Regions from separate parts of the Streptomyces sp. NPDC014894 genome, predicted to be linked through region 2. Evidence: riboswitches for the same ligand, from Rfam matches in the RefSeq annotation. Region 2 holds a riboswitch; each other region holds the start of a gene.
What was found. Region 2 has a riboswitch for thiamine pyrophosphate ahead of thiO (glycine oxidase ThiO). Riboswitches for the same ligand answer to the same signal wherever they lie in the genome.
Positions count from the first base shown of each region.

Region 1 (4,996 bases), on a different contig from region 2:
TGTTCGGATAGAGGCCGTGGATCAGACCGGTGTTGTCGTCCGTGTTGCCGGACAGACTCGCCCACCCGATGAAGACCGACCCCAGCAGCCCGATCAGTATCAGCGAGATCAGGGTGCCCAGGACCGCCACCGAGGTGCGCGCGGTCAGTCCGTGGCAGGTGTAGAGCGCGATCAGCATGATGGCGCTCGCCCCGACCACCGCGACGATCAGCGGATTGGAGCCCTGGAGGATCGCGGGCAGGATGAAGAGGGTCAGCACGGCGAACGACGCGGCCAGCGCGATCAGCGCCATCAACCCGCGCATCCGTCCCACCAGCACCACCGCGAGCGCGAAGACGCCGGCCAGCAGGGCCATCGGAAGCGTACGGTCCACATCGATCACCGCGTACTGGAGTTCGCGGGGAGCGTCCGGCGCGTACGCCACCACCACCTCCTGCCCCTGCTTCAACTGCCGTGACGCCTCGGGCTGGACGATCTCGGTGAAGGTGCGGCCCTGGTTCTTCCCGGTGGTGACCTTGATCTCGGCCTTGCCACAGGTTCCCTTGGCCGAGTTGACCGCCTCCCGGCCCTGGGGGGTGGAGGTGTCCCCGGTCGGCGGCACCTGACCGGCGTTCACCTCCTTGCAGTCGACCTGGACGACCCGGGTGACCATCGCCTCCTCGGTCTGCCGGTCGAAGCCCACACCGGTGCGCTCGTGGCCGGGCGCCGAGCCGGGCCAGAGCACCACGAGCCCCACCACCACGGCGGTGGCGAAGGGGATCAGCACCGCCGCGATGACCCGGCGCAGATGCCGGGAGACGGGCGCTGCCGGGCCGTGGCTGTGGCTGTGCGAGTGACCGTGAGCATGCCCGGCCGGCTCGGACGGATACGGCCTCGGCGGCTCCGGCGGCGGGCCCGGCGGGGGCCGGTGCGGACCGGGATCCGGTCGGGGATCGGGATCCTGCTGGGGGTCGGGCGGCGAAGAGGTCACCGACCGATCATCGCAAGAACGGAGGAGGGCCTCTGTTCAGCACGCCAGAAAGGACGCTAGCGTGGTGCCACCTTTGCACACGCGGGAGCTCGGAGCACCGGGCTGAGAGGGCGCTGATCTCCGTACGAGCCGACCGGCCGACGCCGGTGACGGGCCGCGGGAACCGCTGCGTCGACCGCCGAACCTGTTACCGGGTAATGCCGGCGTAGGGAGTAGGTCTCATGACCGTTCAGGATGCACGCACGCCTGCCGTCGACCGGACCGCCGGGGACGGCGAGCGCAAGCCGGGCTGGCACAAGGGATATGTCGAGGGCTCCCGCCCCGATCTCCGGGTGCCAGTCCGTCAGGTGCACCTCACCAATGGCACGGATGTGACGCTGTACGACACGTCCGGCCCTTACACCGATCCCGCCGTCGAGACCGATGTACGGCGGGGGCTGTCGCCGCTGCGGGAGAACTGGATCATCGGCCGGGGCGACACCGAGGAGTACGCGGGCCGTCCGGTCCGCCCGGAGGACGACGGCGTCAAGCACACCTCGCCGCGCGGCGGCCTCAAGAACCTCGACGCGGTCTTCCCCGGCCGCCCGCGCCTGCCCCGCCGGGGCCGCGAGGGCCGGGCGGTGACCCAGCTCGCGTACGCGCGCCGGGGCGAGATCACCCCGGAGATGGAGTACGTGGCCATCCGGGAGAACGTCTCCCCCGAGGTGGTGCGCGAGGAGATCGCGGCGGGCCGGGCCGTACTGCCCGCCAATGTGAACCACCCGGAGATCGAGCCGATGATCATCGGCAAGAAGTTCCTGGTCAAGGTCAACGCCAACATCGGCAACTCCGCGGTCACCTCCTCCATCGAGGAGGAGGTGGAGAAGATGACCTGGGCGACGCGCTGGGGCGCGGACACGGTCATGGACCTGTCGACCGGGCGCAATATCCACACCACCCGCGAGTGGGTGCTGCGCAACTCCCCCGTGCCGATCGGGACCGTCCCGCTCTACCAGGCGCTGGAGAAGGTCGACGGCCGGGCCGAGGAGCTGACCTGGGAGGTCTACAAGGACACCGTGATCGAGCAGGCCGAGCAGGGCGTCGACTACATGACGGTCCACGCGGGGGTGCTGCTGCGGTACGTCCCGCTGACCGCGCGCCGCAAGACCGGCATCGTCTCGCGCGGCGGGTCGATCATGGCCGCGTGGTGTCTCGCGCACCACAAGGAGTCGTTCCTCTACGAGAACTTCGAGGAGCTGTGCGAGATCCTCGCCGCGTACGACGTCACCTACTCGCTCGGCGACGGTCTGCGGCCCGGGTCGATAGCGGACGCCAACGACGAGGCGCAGTTCGCGGAGTTGGAGACGCTCGGGGAACTCAACCGGATCGCCAAGCGTTTTCAGGTACAGACGATGATCGAAGGCCCCGGTCACGTCCCGATGCACAAGATCAAGGAGAACATCGACCTCCAGCAGGAGATCTGCGAGGAGGCCCCCTTCTATACGCTCGGCCCGCTCACCACGGACGTGGCCCCCGCGTATGACCACATCACCTCCGGCATCGGGGCGGCGATGATCGCCTGGTGGGGCACCGCGATGCTCTGCTATGTCACGCCCAAGGAGCACCTGGGCCTGCCCAACCGCGACGATGTGAAGACCGGCGTCATCACCTACAAGATCTCCGCGCACGCGGCCGATCTCGCCAAGGGGCACCCCGGGGCGCAGGAATGGGACGACGCGCTGTCCGACGCGCGGTTCGAGTTCCGGTGGGAGGACCAGTTCAATCTGGCCCTCGACCCGGACACGGCACGGGAGTTCCACGACGAGACGCTGCCGGCCGAGCCGGCGAAGACCGCCCACTTCTGCTCGATGTGCGGTCCGAAGTTCTGCAGCATGAAGATCTCCCAGGACATCAGGAGGAAGCACGGCCAGTCGCAGCAGGAGATCGAGGACGGGATGAGCGAGAAGTCCGCGGAGTTCGCCGCCGCGGGCAACCGGGTGTATCTGCCGATCGCCGAGTGAGACCGGCCGGGGCGCCCGCCCCGAGCCGGGCGGCTGCCCGGGCCCGTGTCGCCGGGTGCTGTGACCCGGGTGAACGGGCGGGCGGTCCGTTCACCGGGGCCCTGTGGCCCCGGAGCGGTGGACGGGCCGGCGGCCCCGGGGCCCGCGGAGCCGTGGGCGGGACGCCGGGCCCGGCCGGCGGTCATCGCTCCGGGCCGGGCCGCGGGCCCCCGAAGTCGGGGCTGGTGAAGGCGGCTCCCCGGTCGGGCGGCGCGCCCCCGGCCGGGTCCGGCCCGGGACCCTCCGGAGCACCCGGCGGGTCCGGGGACGTCGGATCCGCGTCGGGATCCGACAGTGCCGCCCGCAGGAACGGCAGAATGCCCCGCTCCAGCAGGGCGTGGAGCCAGGCATCCTTGGCGCGGTCCACCTCGTCGGGGAATCCCTCGGCCGGCTCCTCGGCGGGGACCTCCGTCGCGGCGTTGCCCAGGGCGGTGCGCAGCAGGGCCGCCGCGGCGAAGAGGATGGCGGCCGCCGTCGCCGCCGCGAAGAACCAGCCCGCGGTGACCAGGGGCGTGGCGATGGAGGGAGCGGGATCGAGCGCTTTCAGCAGATGGCCGACGAGGAGGAAGATCAGCGCCGCCGTACCGGCGAGGACCGGCGCGAGCACGGTGATCACGGCCGTGAGCCCGGCGCCGCTCTCCGCCGTACCGCCGTCGGCCGTACCGCTCTCCGCCGTACCGCTTCCGGGCGTACCGCCTTCGGAGGTCGCGGCGGCGCGCGGGGCGGCCGGGGACGAGGGGGAGCGGGTCTCCTCGCGGATCGCGGTGTAGTGCTCGTACTCGGCCGCGGCCGCCCCGGCGATCAGGGACGTGGCGTTCAGGGCCATGGTGCGCAGTTGTGTGGGGTTCAGTCGCCGTCCCACGGCGGCGAGATCCGGACGGTCGTGGGCGTTGCGCAGTGCCTCGTCGAGGATCCGCTCGTACTCGGCGCGGTCCTCGTGCAGCAGGTGCGGAGCGCTTTTCATGTGCATCCCCCGATGCTCCGCCGCGCCGGGCGGTCCGGACACGGCCGGACCACGGGGCTGGGACGGAGGAGAGACTGCTACGGATAAGCCGATGGTAGAGCCGCAACACCGGGGCGTGACAGGGGATTTCGGTAACAGCGTGCGCCGGTTCCGCTCAGCGGGGGAGCGGAAGCTGGACGACCAGCAGCTTTCCGGCCATGGTCACACCGCCGTCCATGGCGATCGCGAGCCCGTCCGCGTAGACGTGCGGCCCCTCGACCACCGGACGCTCGCCGTCCTCGCCCTCCTCGGTGCCGACCTCGCCCAACAGATAGGGGATGGGGCTGTGACCGTGCACGATACGGGCGCCGCCGTAGGTGGAGAGCAGTTCCCGCACGGCCTGGGGGCCGGCCTCGTCGCGGAAGGCGAAGCGCTTGGTGAGCTTGCGGAAGAGGTCCCAGCACTCGTCGGCGTCATTGCGGGTCAGGATCTCGTGGACGGTCTCGTTGACGTCCTCGATGGTCGATCCGTACTCGAGATAGGCCGTGGTGTCGGAGTGGACGAGCAGATGTCCGTCCTCCTCGACCACCGCGTCGAGGCGGGCCATCCACTGGAGGTGGACGTCCTGGAGCCGGTCCATATCGCTCTTCTGGCCGCCGTTGAGCAGCCAGGCGGCCTGGAAGGTGGCGGTCCCGGCCCCGGAGTTGACCGGGGTGTCGGAGAACCGCTTGGCGCCCAGGAGAAGCAGTTCGTGGTTGCCCATCAGGGCCTTGCAGTAGCCGCCGGCGGCGGCCGCCTCGGCGGAGAGCCGCATCACGAGATCGATGACGCCGATGCCGTCGGGGCCTCGGTCGGTGAAGTCGCCGAGGAACCAGAGGCGGGCGTTCCGGGCGGCCCAGCGGCCCTCGGCGTCGATCAGCCCCTGTGCGGCGAGCGCGGCGACGAGTTCGTCCAGATAGCCGTGGACGTCGCCGACCACATAGAGCGGGCCGAGACCGTCGGCCCCGGGAGAGCCGTCGGGCGCGGGCGCCGGGACGGCTTCGA
Region 1 covers NZ_JBIBWD010000007.1:58,832-63,827, reverse strand. Annotated here, with positions in the region: gene ACF089_RS18120 (YibE/F family protein) at 1-970, opposite strand, end outside; TPP riboswitch at 1,042-1,199, shown strand; gene thiC (phosphomethylpyrimidine synthase ThiC) at 1,192-2,970, shown strand; gene ACF089_RS18110 (hypothetical protein) at 3,152-3,979, opposite strand; gene ACF089_RS18105 (metallophosphoesterase) at 4,128-4,996, opposite strand, start outside.
Region 1: another riboswitch for thiamine pyrophosphate. It lies ahead of thiC (phosphomethylpyrimidine synthase ThiC); the one in region 2 lies ahead of thiO (glycine oxidase ThiO).

Region 2 (4,996 bases):
GCGATGACGAACCGGTCGTCGGACATTCCGCTCAGCCTCCCTGGACCGCGGTGAGGACTTCCACCCGGTCGCCGTCGCCGAGCGGGGTGCGGGACCAGCGGCTGCGCGGGACGACCGTCTCGTTGACGGCCGCGGCGACCCCGGTCCGCGCGCCGGTCAGCTCCGCGACCAGGGTGTCCAGGGTGGTTCCCGGACCGAGTTCACGCCGTTCCCCGTTGACGGAGACGGCTACGGGCACAGGGCTCATACGGGCTGCTCCTGAGAGAGGGAAGAGAAGCGGCGGGGGGTGAAAGGACCGGCTTCCTCCGGAAGGACGCCGCAGGTCAGCGCCGTCGCCATCACATCGCCGGTGAGCGGGGCCAGCAGCACCCCGTTGCGGTGGTGCCCGGTGGCCAGCAGCAGCCCCGGCAGATCGGTCGGGCCGAGCAGCGGCGCGTTGTCGGGGGAGCAGGGGCGCAGCCCGGCGCGCGTCTCGGTCAGCGGCAGCTCGGTGATGCCCGGCACCAGCTCATGGGCGTCGCGCAGCAGCTCGTACACCCCGCCGGCGGTGACGGTGGTGTCCCAGCCCATCTCCTCGCTGGTCGCGCCGACCACGAGTTCGCCGCTGCGCCGGGGCACGAGATAGACATGGCTGCCGCGGACCATGGCCCGCACCGTCCGGGAGAGGAACGGGGCGTGCGAGGCGGGCACGGTCAGCCGCACCACCTGGCCCTTCACCGGGCGCACCGGAGGCAGCACCCGGGGCGGCACACCGCCGAGGCGTCCGCTCAGACTGCCCCCGGCGAGCACCACCTGCTCGGCGGCCGCCTCCGTCCCGTCGTCCAGCACGGCCCCGACGGCCCGGTCGCCGGCCACCGACAGCCGCTCGGCCCAGGCGCGACGGAAGCGCACCCCGGCCCGCTCGCAGGCGATGACCAGGGCCGACGCCAGCCGCCGGGGATCGACCTGATGGTCGCCGTCCACGCGCAGACCGCCGCGTACGCCCGGCGCGAGCATCGGCTCCAGCCGGCGGCACTCGCGGCCGCTGAGCCACTGCGACTCCAGCCCGGACCGCAGATGCAGGGCGTGCAGCTCCCGCAGATGGGCGCGGTCGTCGGCGTCGAGGGCGACGGCGAGGGTCCCGCAGGCGCGGTGGCCGATGTCCTGGCCGGACGCCTCCGCCAGTTCGGCGGCGAACGCGGGGTAGCGGCGGGCGGATTCGAGATTGAGGGCGAGCAGCGTCTCCTCGCCGTAGTGCAGTTCGGTGACGGCGGCCAGCATCCCGGCGGCGACCTGCGCGGCCCCGCCGCCCGGCTGCGGATCGACGACCGCGACCCGCAGCCCGCGCTGCGCGGCCCGCCAGGCCGTGACCAGTCCGATGATTCCGCCCCCGATGACGAGGACGTCCTGCGGCGGGTGCTCCGCGCTCCGCGCGCCGGTCTGCCCGGTCTGCCGGGGGCTCCGTGCGCCGAGGGCCGGTGGGCGCTCCGCGTCGAGGGCCGGTGGGTTCTCCGCGCTCCGTGTGCCGGGGACGGACGACATGGGCGGTCAGCTCCTCCCTTCGCCGGCATGACCCGGATCAGGTTCGTACGGTCGGAGGCCGTCCAGCCTCCCTCTCAGCCCGGTGCGTCCGGGCTCCCGCGAGTGCTTTACGGTGGCCACCCTAACCCCAGGGCTCGGTCCGCAGAAAGACGCGGCGGGAGCCGGTCGGACTTCGGCGTGAGGGAGACACGGCAATGGCAAGGTCGCTCGACGGGCTTCTCCTCGCACCGGTCGCGGACCAGGCGCCCGGCCAGGTGGGCACCGGCACCCGCTTCCGCTACCACGAGAGCGAGGGCCGGATCTGGGCCGAGTACGAGGGCGGTGACGTGGTCCGAGGCCATCTGGTGGGCACCCGCGAGGGCGACCGGCTCGACTTCCGCTACGTACAGCTCACCACCGACGGAACGACCTCCTCCGGCCACTGCGTCTCGACCGTGCTCGACCTCCCCGACGGCCGGGTGCGGCTGGAGGAGACCTGGGAGTGGGAGTCCCGGGAGGGCAGCGGGGTCAGCGTGGTGGAGGAGCCGTCCCGGGGCGCGGGCGACGGACCGGTGTCTGACGATATGTCAGTTGCGTAGGGTTGACGCGTGAACGAGCAGCGGAGTGAGCAGCAGCAGGGCCGGAGCGTGGTCGTCGTCGGCGCGGGCATGGCCGGGGTGCAGACCGCCGTCGCCCTGCGGGAACAGGGCTTCACCGGCCCCGTCACCCTGATCGGGGCCGAGCCCCACCAGCCCTACGACAGACCGCCGCTCTCCAAGGCGGTCCTCCTCGGCGCGTCCGAGGGATCGGCCTTCGACGTGGACTTCGAGACCCTCGGCGTCGGTCTGCGGCTCGGCTGCGCGGTGACCGGCCTGCGCGCCGGGGACCATGAACTGGACACCGAGGCCGGACCCGTTCCGTACGACGTCCTCGTCATCGCCACCGGCGCGGAACCCCTCCGGCTGCCCGGCGCCGACGCCGTCCCCGGCGTCCATCTGCTGCGCACTCTCGACGACGCCGCCCGGCTGCGGCCCGTCCTCGCCGAGCGCCACGACATCGTGGTGGTCGGCGCGGGCTGGATCGGCGCGGAGTTCGCCACCGCCGCGCGGGCGGCCGGCTGCGCGGTCACCGTGGTGGAGGCGGCCGACCGGCCCCTCGCCGGCGCGCTCCCCGCCGAGGTCACCGCCCCCATGGCCGGCTGGTACGCCGAGCGGGGCATCGAGCTGATCACCGGTGCGCGGGTCACCGGCGTCGAGCCCGGCGCGGTCCTCGTCGAGACGGGCCCGGGCCCGGCCGGCGACCCGGGCGCGGTCCGCCGGCTCCCGGCGGGAGCCGTGGTCGTCGGCATCGGCGCCCGGCCCGCCACCGGCTGGCTCGCGGGCTCCGGAATCGCCACCGGCCCGGACGGCGCGATCACCGCCGACGAGCGACTGCGCACCTCGCTGCCCGATGTGTACGCCGTCGGCGACTGCGCCTCCTTCCCGTCCGCGCGCTACGGCCGGCGGCTCCTCGTCCACCACTGGGACAACGCCGTCCAGGGCCCCCGCACCGTCGCGGCCGGGGTGCTCGCCGGGGACGGCGGCGAGCCGCCGCGCTACGACCCGGTGCCCTACTTCTGGTCCGAGCAGTTCGGCCGGTTCGTGCAGTACGCGGGCGACCACGCGGACGCCGACACCACCGTCTGGCGGGGCCGGCCCGAGGAGCCGGCCTGGACGGTCCTGTGGCTGCGCGAGGGGGCCCTCGTGGCGGTGCTCGCCGTCGACCGCCCCCGGGACCTGGCCCAGGGGCGCAAGCTCATCCTCTCGGGCGCCCGGCTCGACCCCGGGCGGGCCGCCGACCCGGCCGTACCTCTGAAGGCCGCGTCCGGCTGAACCGGACGAATGCCGGAGAAACGCCTCTGACCAGGTACGATGCCAGGGCTTCGGCGTGGCGTCCGCAGATCCCGGCGGGGCCCGGCTACCGGCTGTCAGTCCCAGATGGCAGGCTTGTCCCGTGACCGAGATTGACGCAAAGATCGATGCTCTCGTACCTGCCTGGCTCACCCTCCCCGACATCGCGGAACTCCTCGGTGTCGAGGTGACACGCGTGCGCCAGCTGGTCAAGGAGGGCCAGCTGATCGCCGTGCGCCGCGGGGAGAACCGGGCGCTTCAGGTGCCCGCCGCCTTCATCGACGGCGACAAGGTGGTCAAGGGCCTCGCGGGGACCCTGACGCTCCTGAAGGACGACGGCTTCGCCGACGAGGAAATGCTGGAGTGGCTCTTCACTCCCGACCCGAGCCTGCCGGGCACCCCCGCGCAGGCGCTCGGCGAGAACCGCGGCACGGAAGTGAAGCGCCGGGCCCAGGCCCTCGCCGTCTGAGGGCCTGGGCCCCAGCCCGGGCGTCCGACCGAGGACGCCCGGACGACACCACGGCCGTCCGCCGTGATGCCGCACGCCCGAGCGGTGTGCGGGCGGGAGCCGCCGCCCCGCGCGGCGCGCTCCCGCCCGCATCCCGCCGACCACCCCGGGGGGACTCCGCCATGCCCACGCCGCGCCCGTCGCTCGCCGACGCCCGGCTCTATCTCTGCACGGACGCCCGCCGCCGGCAGGGCGACCTCGCCGACTTCCTCGACGCCGTCCTGCCCGCCGGAGTCGACATCGTGCAGCTCCGCGACAAGGGCATGGAGGCCGCCGAGGAGCTGGAGCGGCTGCGGATCGTCGCCGACGCCTGCCGGCGGCACGGCGTCCTCCTCGCGGTGAACGACCGCGCGGACGTCGCCCACGCCGCCGGGGCCGATGTGCTCCATCTCGGGCAGGGCGACCTCCCGGTGCCGGCCGCCCGCGCGATCCTCGGCGAGGGGCCGCTGATCGGCCGCTCCACCCACTCCGGGGCCGAGGCCGCGGCGGCCGCCGTCGAGCCCGGCGTGGACTACTTCTGCACCGGCCCCTGCTGGCCCACCCCGACCAAGCCCGGCCGGCACGCCCCCGGACTGGACCTCGTCCGCAGCACCGCCGCGCTGCGGACCGACCGTCCCTGGTTCGCCATCGGCGGCATCGACGAGGGCAATCTCGACCAGGTGCTCGACGCGGGCGCCCGCCGGATCGTCGTCGTCCGCGCCATCACCGAGGCGGCCGACCCGGCCGCGGCCACCGCCGCGCTGTCCGCCCGGATCCGTGCCCGCCCCCTGAACTGACCGCCCGTGCCGGGTCGGCCCCGGGCGACCGGGGCGACCCGGCAGGCCCGGGCCGGCCGCCCGCCAGTCGGCGGGGTCCGGGCCCGCGCAGGCCGACGAGTGCGCGCCGCCCATCGCCGCATACCCTCTGATACCCGCTGTAGCAGGGCGTAACGATCAAGCCGTTTCCGCTGGGATCCGTGTCCGATTGGCGGACTCCTGTTGGGCCCTTCCCGGGCCCTCGATAACCTGCGGGTATGGCCCTCGGAACTTCTTCGACCAGGACGGATCACGCCCGTACCGTGCGTGAGCTGCTCGCGACCGGCAAGACCTCCTACTCCTTC
Region 2 covers NZ_JBIBWD010000005.1:256,823-261,818, forward strand. Annotated here, with positions in the region: gene ACF089_RS14785 (thiazole synthase) at 1-26, opposite strand, end outside; gene thiS (sulfur carrier protein ThiS) at 32-247, opposite strand; gene thiO (glycine oxidase ThiO) at 244-1,521, opposite strand; TPP riboswitch at 1,518-1,631, opposite strand; gene ACF089_RS14800 (hypothetical protein) at 1,716-2,099, shown strand; gene ACF089_RS14805 (NAD(P)/FAD-dependent oxidoreductase) at 2,169-3,371, shown strand; gene ACF089_RS14810 (Rv2175c family DNA-binding protein) at 3,493-3,858, shown strand; gene thiE (thiamine phosphate synthase) at 4,020-4,673, shown strand; gene metF (methylenetetrahydrofolate reductase [NAD(P)H]) at 4,910-4,996, shown strand, end outside.

Region 3 (4,996 bases), on a different contig from region 2:
CGACCGGGGGCCCGCTCGGCGCGGCGGCCCCCCGGCCCACGACCAGTTCCCGCAGGAGCCCATGGACGAGCCGCCCACGCCGGGGTCCGGTCCGCCGCAGCGCGGACGGGGCAGAGGCGCGGCGAACCGGACCGCCCGCGAGAAGAAGCGCGCCGGGCGGGACCTCCGGGCGGCCATAGGAGTCGGCGTCGGGCTCGGCGCGGTCATCGTCGCCTCGCTCTTCATCGTCCGCGCCGTGTTCGTCGGGGTCATCGTGGTCGCGGTGGTCGTCGGGCTGTGGGAGCTGACCTCCCGGCTCCAGGAGCGCAAGCAGATCAAGGCGCCCCTGGTCCCGCTCGCGCTCGGCGGCGCCGCGATGGTCGTCGCCGGGTATCTGCGCGGCGCGGAGGGCGCCTGGGTGGCCATGGCGCTCACCGCTCTCGCGGTGCTGGTGTGGCGGATGACCGATCCCCCCGAGGGCTATCTCAGGGATGTCACCGCCGGGGTCTTCGCCGCGTTCTACGTGCCGTTCCTGGCCACGTTCGTGGTGCTGATGCTGGCGGCGGACGACGGATCGTGGCGGGTCTTCACCTTCCTGGCGCTCACCGTGGTCAGCGACACCGGCGCGTACGCGGTGGGCTGGCGCTTCGGCAGGCGCAAGCTCGCCCCGCGCATCAGCCCCGGAAAGACCCGCGAGGGACTCTTCGGGGCGATCGGCTTCGCGATGGCTGCGGGCGCGCTCTTCATGGAGTTCCTGATCGACGGCGGACACTGGTGGCAGGGCCTGCTGCTGGGGCTCGCGGTCGCGGCCAGCGCCACCCTCGGCGATCTGGGCGAGTCCATGATCAAGCGCGACCTCGGGATCAAGGACATGGGCACGCTGCTCCCCGGACACGGGGGCATCATGGACCGGCTGGACTCGCTGCTGCCCACCGCTCCGGTGGTCTGGCTGCTGTTGGTGATCTTTGTAGGCAGCGGCTGACCTGCTGTTTCTCTATGAGGGGCTCGTTATCCACAGGGGTGGCGAGCCCCTTGTCGTATCTCTGCGACACTGGAGAGACCATGCCCAAGCCCGGAGAATTGACCTTTGTCGCGCCCCGCGGAGCCAAGAAGCCCCCGCGGCACCTCGCCGACCTCACGCCCGCCGAGCGCAAGGACGCCGTCGCCGCGATCGGCGAGAAGCCGTTCCGCGCCAAGCAGCTCTCACAGCACTACTTCGCGCGGTACGCCCACGACCCGGCCCAGTGGACCGACATCCCGGCCGCCGCGCGGGAGAAGCTGGCCTCCGAGCTGCTTCCCGATCTGATGTCCGTCCTGCGCCATGTCTCGTGCGACGACGACACCACCCGTAAGACGCTGTGGCGGCTGCACGACGGCACCCTCGTCGAGTCCGTGCTGATGCGCTACCCGGACCGGGTCACCATGTGCATCTCCTCGCAGGCCGGCTGCGGGATGAACTGCCCCTTCTGCGCCACCGGACAGGCGGGCCTGGACCGCAATCTGTCCACCGCCGAGATCGTCCACCAGATCGTGGACGGCATGCGCGCCCTGCGCGACGGAGAGGTCCCCGGCGGCCCCGCGCGCCTGTCGAACATCGTCTTCATGGGCATGGGCGAGCCCCTCGCCAACTACAAGCGGGTCGTGGGCGCCATCCGCCGCCTCACCGACCCCGAGCCCGACGGGCTCGGCCTCTCCCAGCGCGGGATCACCGTCTCGACGGTCGGCCTGGTCCCCGCCATGCTGCGCTTCGCCGACGAGGGCTTCAAATGCCGTCTCGCCGTCTCGCTGCACGCCCCGGACGACGAGCTGCGCGACACCCTCGTCCCGGTGAACACCCGCTGGAAGGTCCGCGAGGTCCTGGACGCCGCGTGGGAGTACGCGGAGAAGTCCGGCCGCCGGGTCTCCATCGAGTACGCCCTGATCCGCGACATCAATGACCAGGCCTGGCGCGGCGATCTGCTCGGCCGTCTCCTCAAGGGCAAGCGGGTCCATGTGAATCTGATCCCGCTCAATCCCACGCCCGGGTCCAAGTGGACCGCCTCCCGCCCGGAGGACGAGAAGGCGTTCGTCGAGGCCATCGCCGCCCATGGAGTGCCCGTCACCGTGCGTGACACCCGGGGGCAGGAGATCGACGGGGCGTGCGGCCAGCTCGCCGCCGCCGAGCGCTGAGCCGGATCCCCGCGACGGCGCGACCGGGGCCGGCGGCCTCGGTCCGCGCCCGCCCGGGGGCTGCCGCCCCCGGCGGCCGACCTTGTACCCTGGGGCTCGAACATCCACATGGATGACATCTTCATATTTTTTCCGACAGGGGAGCGCCACAGCGCTGAGAGTGCGGTACCCACAGACCGCAGACCCTCTGAACCTCGCCCAGGTCATTCTGGGTAGGAAGTTCGGTCGTTACTCAAGCTGTTGCGCCCTGCCCGGATTCTCCTTCGAGGACCGGGCGGGGCCGCGTCTCTTCCTGGTCACTCCAGGAGGAATCTCAGTGAGAACCAAGAAGATCACCGTCACCGCGATCGCCGCGGCGCTGGGCGTCACCGCGCTCGCGGCCTGCGGCGGCGGCTCGTCCGACCAGGACTCCGGCACCGGCGGCGCCGGGTCCAAGACCGTGACGCTCGTCAGCCACTCCTCCTTCGCGGCCTCCGACTCCGTGCTGAAGCGGTTCACCGAGGAGACCGGCTACAAGGTCAAGGTCCTCAAGAGCGACGACGCGGGCGCCGCGCTCAACAAGGAGATCCTCACCAAGGGCTCCCCGCAGGGCGACGTCTTCTTCGGCGTCGACAACACCCTGCTCTCCCGCGCCCTCGACAACGGCCTCTTCACCCCGTACGAGGCCAAGGGCCTGGACCAGGTGGTCCCCGAGGTCCAGCTCGACGCGGACAAGCACCGGGTGACGCCGGTGGACACCGGCGACGTCTGCGTCAACTACGACAAGAAGTACTTCGAGGACAAGAAGCTCGCGCCCCCGCAGACCTTCGACGATCTGATCAAGCCCGAGTACAAGAACCTCCTCGTGGTGGAGAACGCCGCCACCTCCTCGCCCGGCCTCGGCTTCCTCCTCGGCACCGTCGCGCGCTACGGCGACGACTCCGGCTCCGGCTGGCAGGACTACTGGAAGAAGCTCAAGGACAACGGCGTGACCGTGGTCGACGGCTGGGACCAGGCCTACAACGAGGAGTTCTCCGGCTCGGCCGGCGGCAAGAAGGCCAAGGCCGACCGGCCCCTGGTCGTCTCCTACGCCTCCAGCCCGCCCGTCGAGGTCCTCTACTCCGACCCGAAGCCGACCGAGGCCCCCACCGGGGTCGCCACCGGCACCTGCTTCCGCCAGATCGAGTTCGCCGGACTGCTGACCGGCGCGAAGAACGAGGCGGGCGGCAAGGCCCTGCTGGACTTCATGGTCTCCAAGACCTTCCAGGAGGACATGCCGCTGAACATGTTCGTCAACCCGGTCGTGAAGGGGGCGAAGCTGCCCGAGCTGTTCACCGAGTTCGGCGCGGTGGTCGACAAGCCGCTGACCGTCGCCCCCGACAAGATCGCCGAGAACCGTGAGCAGTGGGTTCGGTCGTGGTCCTCGCTCGTCGTGAAGTGACCGGGCCCGACAGCGGGCCCGGGGTACGGACCCCGTCGCCGGGTGGGGTCCAGGCCCCGCCCGGCGACGGAGCCCCGCCGGGCGAGGGAGCCCGGACCCGGGCCCCGGCCCCGGCCCGGTTCCGCGCCCGGTTCCGCGCGAACGCCGTGCGGTTCGGTTTGATGGCCGTACCGCTCGCGTTCTTCGCCGTCTTCTTCGCCCACCCCGTCGCCGCCATCGTCGGCCGGGGCCTCCGGGACGGCGGGACCTGGCAGTTCGACCGGATCGCCGAGGTGCTGGGCCGCGCCGACCTCCAGCGCGTCCTCTGGTTCACCACCTGGCAGGCGCTCGCCTCCACCGCGCTCACCCTGCTGATCGCGCTCCCCGGCGCCTATGTCTTCGCCCGCTACGACTTCCCCGGCAAACGGCTGCTCCGGGCAGCGGTCACCGTGCCCTTCGTCCTGCCCACCGTCGTCGTCGGCAGCGCCTTCCTGGCGCTGCTGGGCCGCGGCGGACTCCTGGACGAGATCTGGGGCGTCCGCCTCGACACCAGCGTCTGGGCCATCCTCCTCGCCCATGTCTTCTTCAACTACGCCGTCGTCGTACGGACCGTCGGCGGACTCTGGGCCCAGCTCGACCCCCGCCAGGAGGAGGCCGCCCGGGTCCTGGGCGCCGGCCGGCTCACGGCCTGGCGGCAGATCACCCTCCCGGCGCTCGCCCCCGCCGTGGCCGCCGCCGCCCTGATGGTCTTCCTCTTCACCTTCACCTCCTTCGGCGTCGTCCAGATCCTCGGCGGCCCCACCTTCGCCACCCTGGAGGTGGAGATCTACCGGCAGACCGCGCAACTGCTCGACCTGCGGACCGCCGCCGTGCTGACCCTGGTGCAGTTCGCCGCCGTCGGAGCCGTGCTCGCCGTCCACGCCCGGACCGTACGGCGACGCGAGACCGCGCTGAAACTGGTCGACCCCGCCCACACCTCGCGGCACCCCCGGGGCCCGGCGCAGCGCGCCCTGCTCGGCGCGGTGCTCGCCACGATCGCGCTCCTGCTGCTCACCCCCCTCGGCGTGCTGGTGGAACGCTCCTTCGACACCCCCGGCGGCTACGGCCTCGACTACTACCGGGCTCTCACCGTGCTCGACGACAGCGGCGGCGCGTTCCTCGTACCGCCGATCGAGGCCGTGACGAACTCCCTGCGGTACGCGCTGGTCGCCGCCGCCATCGCGGTGGTCGTCGGCGGACTCGCCGCCGCCGCGCTCACCCGCCGGGCCGGCCGGCTGGCACGCGGCTTCGACGCGCTGCTGATGCTGCCGCTCGGGGTCTCCGCGGTCACGGTCGGCTTCGGATTCCTCATCACCCTCGACAAGCCGCCGCTGGATCTGCGGGCCTCCTGGATCCTGGTGCCGCTCGCCCAGGCCCTGGTCGGCGTCCCCTTCGTCGTCAGGATCATGC
Region 3 covers NZ_JBIBWD010000001.1:427,567-432,562, forward strand. Annotated here, with positions in the region: gene ACF089_RS01850 (phosphatidate cytidylyltransferase) at 1-961, shown strand, start outside; gene rlmN (23S rRNA (adenine(2503)-C(2))-methyltransferase RlmN) at 1,042-2,148, shown strand; TPP riboswitch at 2,276-2,385, shown strand; gene ACF089_RS01860 (thiamine ABC transporter substrate binding subunit) at 2,465-3,568, shown strand; gene ACF089_RS01865 (ABC transporter permease) at 3,730-4,996, shown strand, end outside.
Region 3: another riboswitch for thiamine pyrophosphate. It lies ahead of ACF089_RS01860 (thiamine ABC transporter substrate binding subunit); the one in region 2 lies ahead of thiO (glycine oxidase ThiO).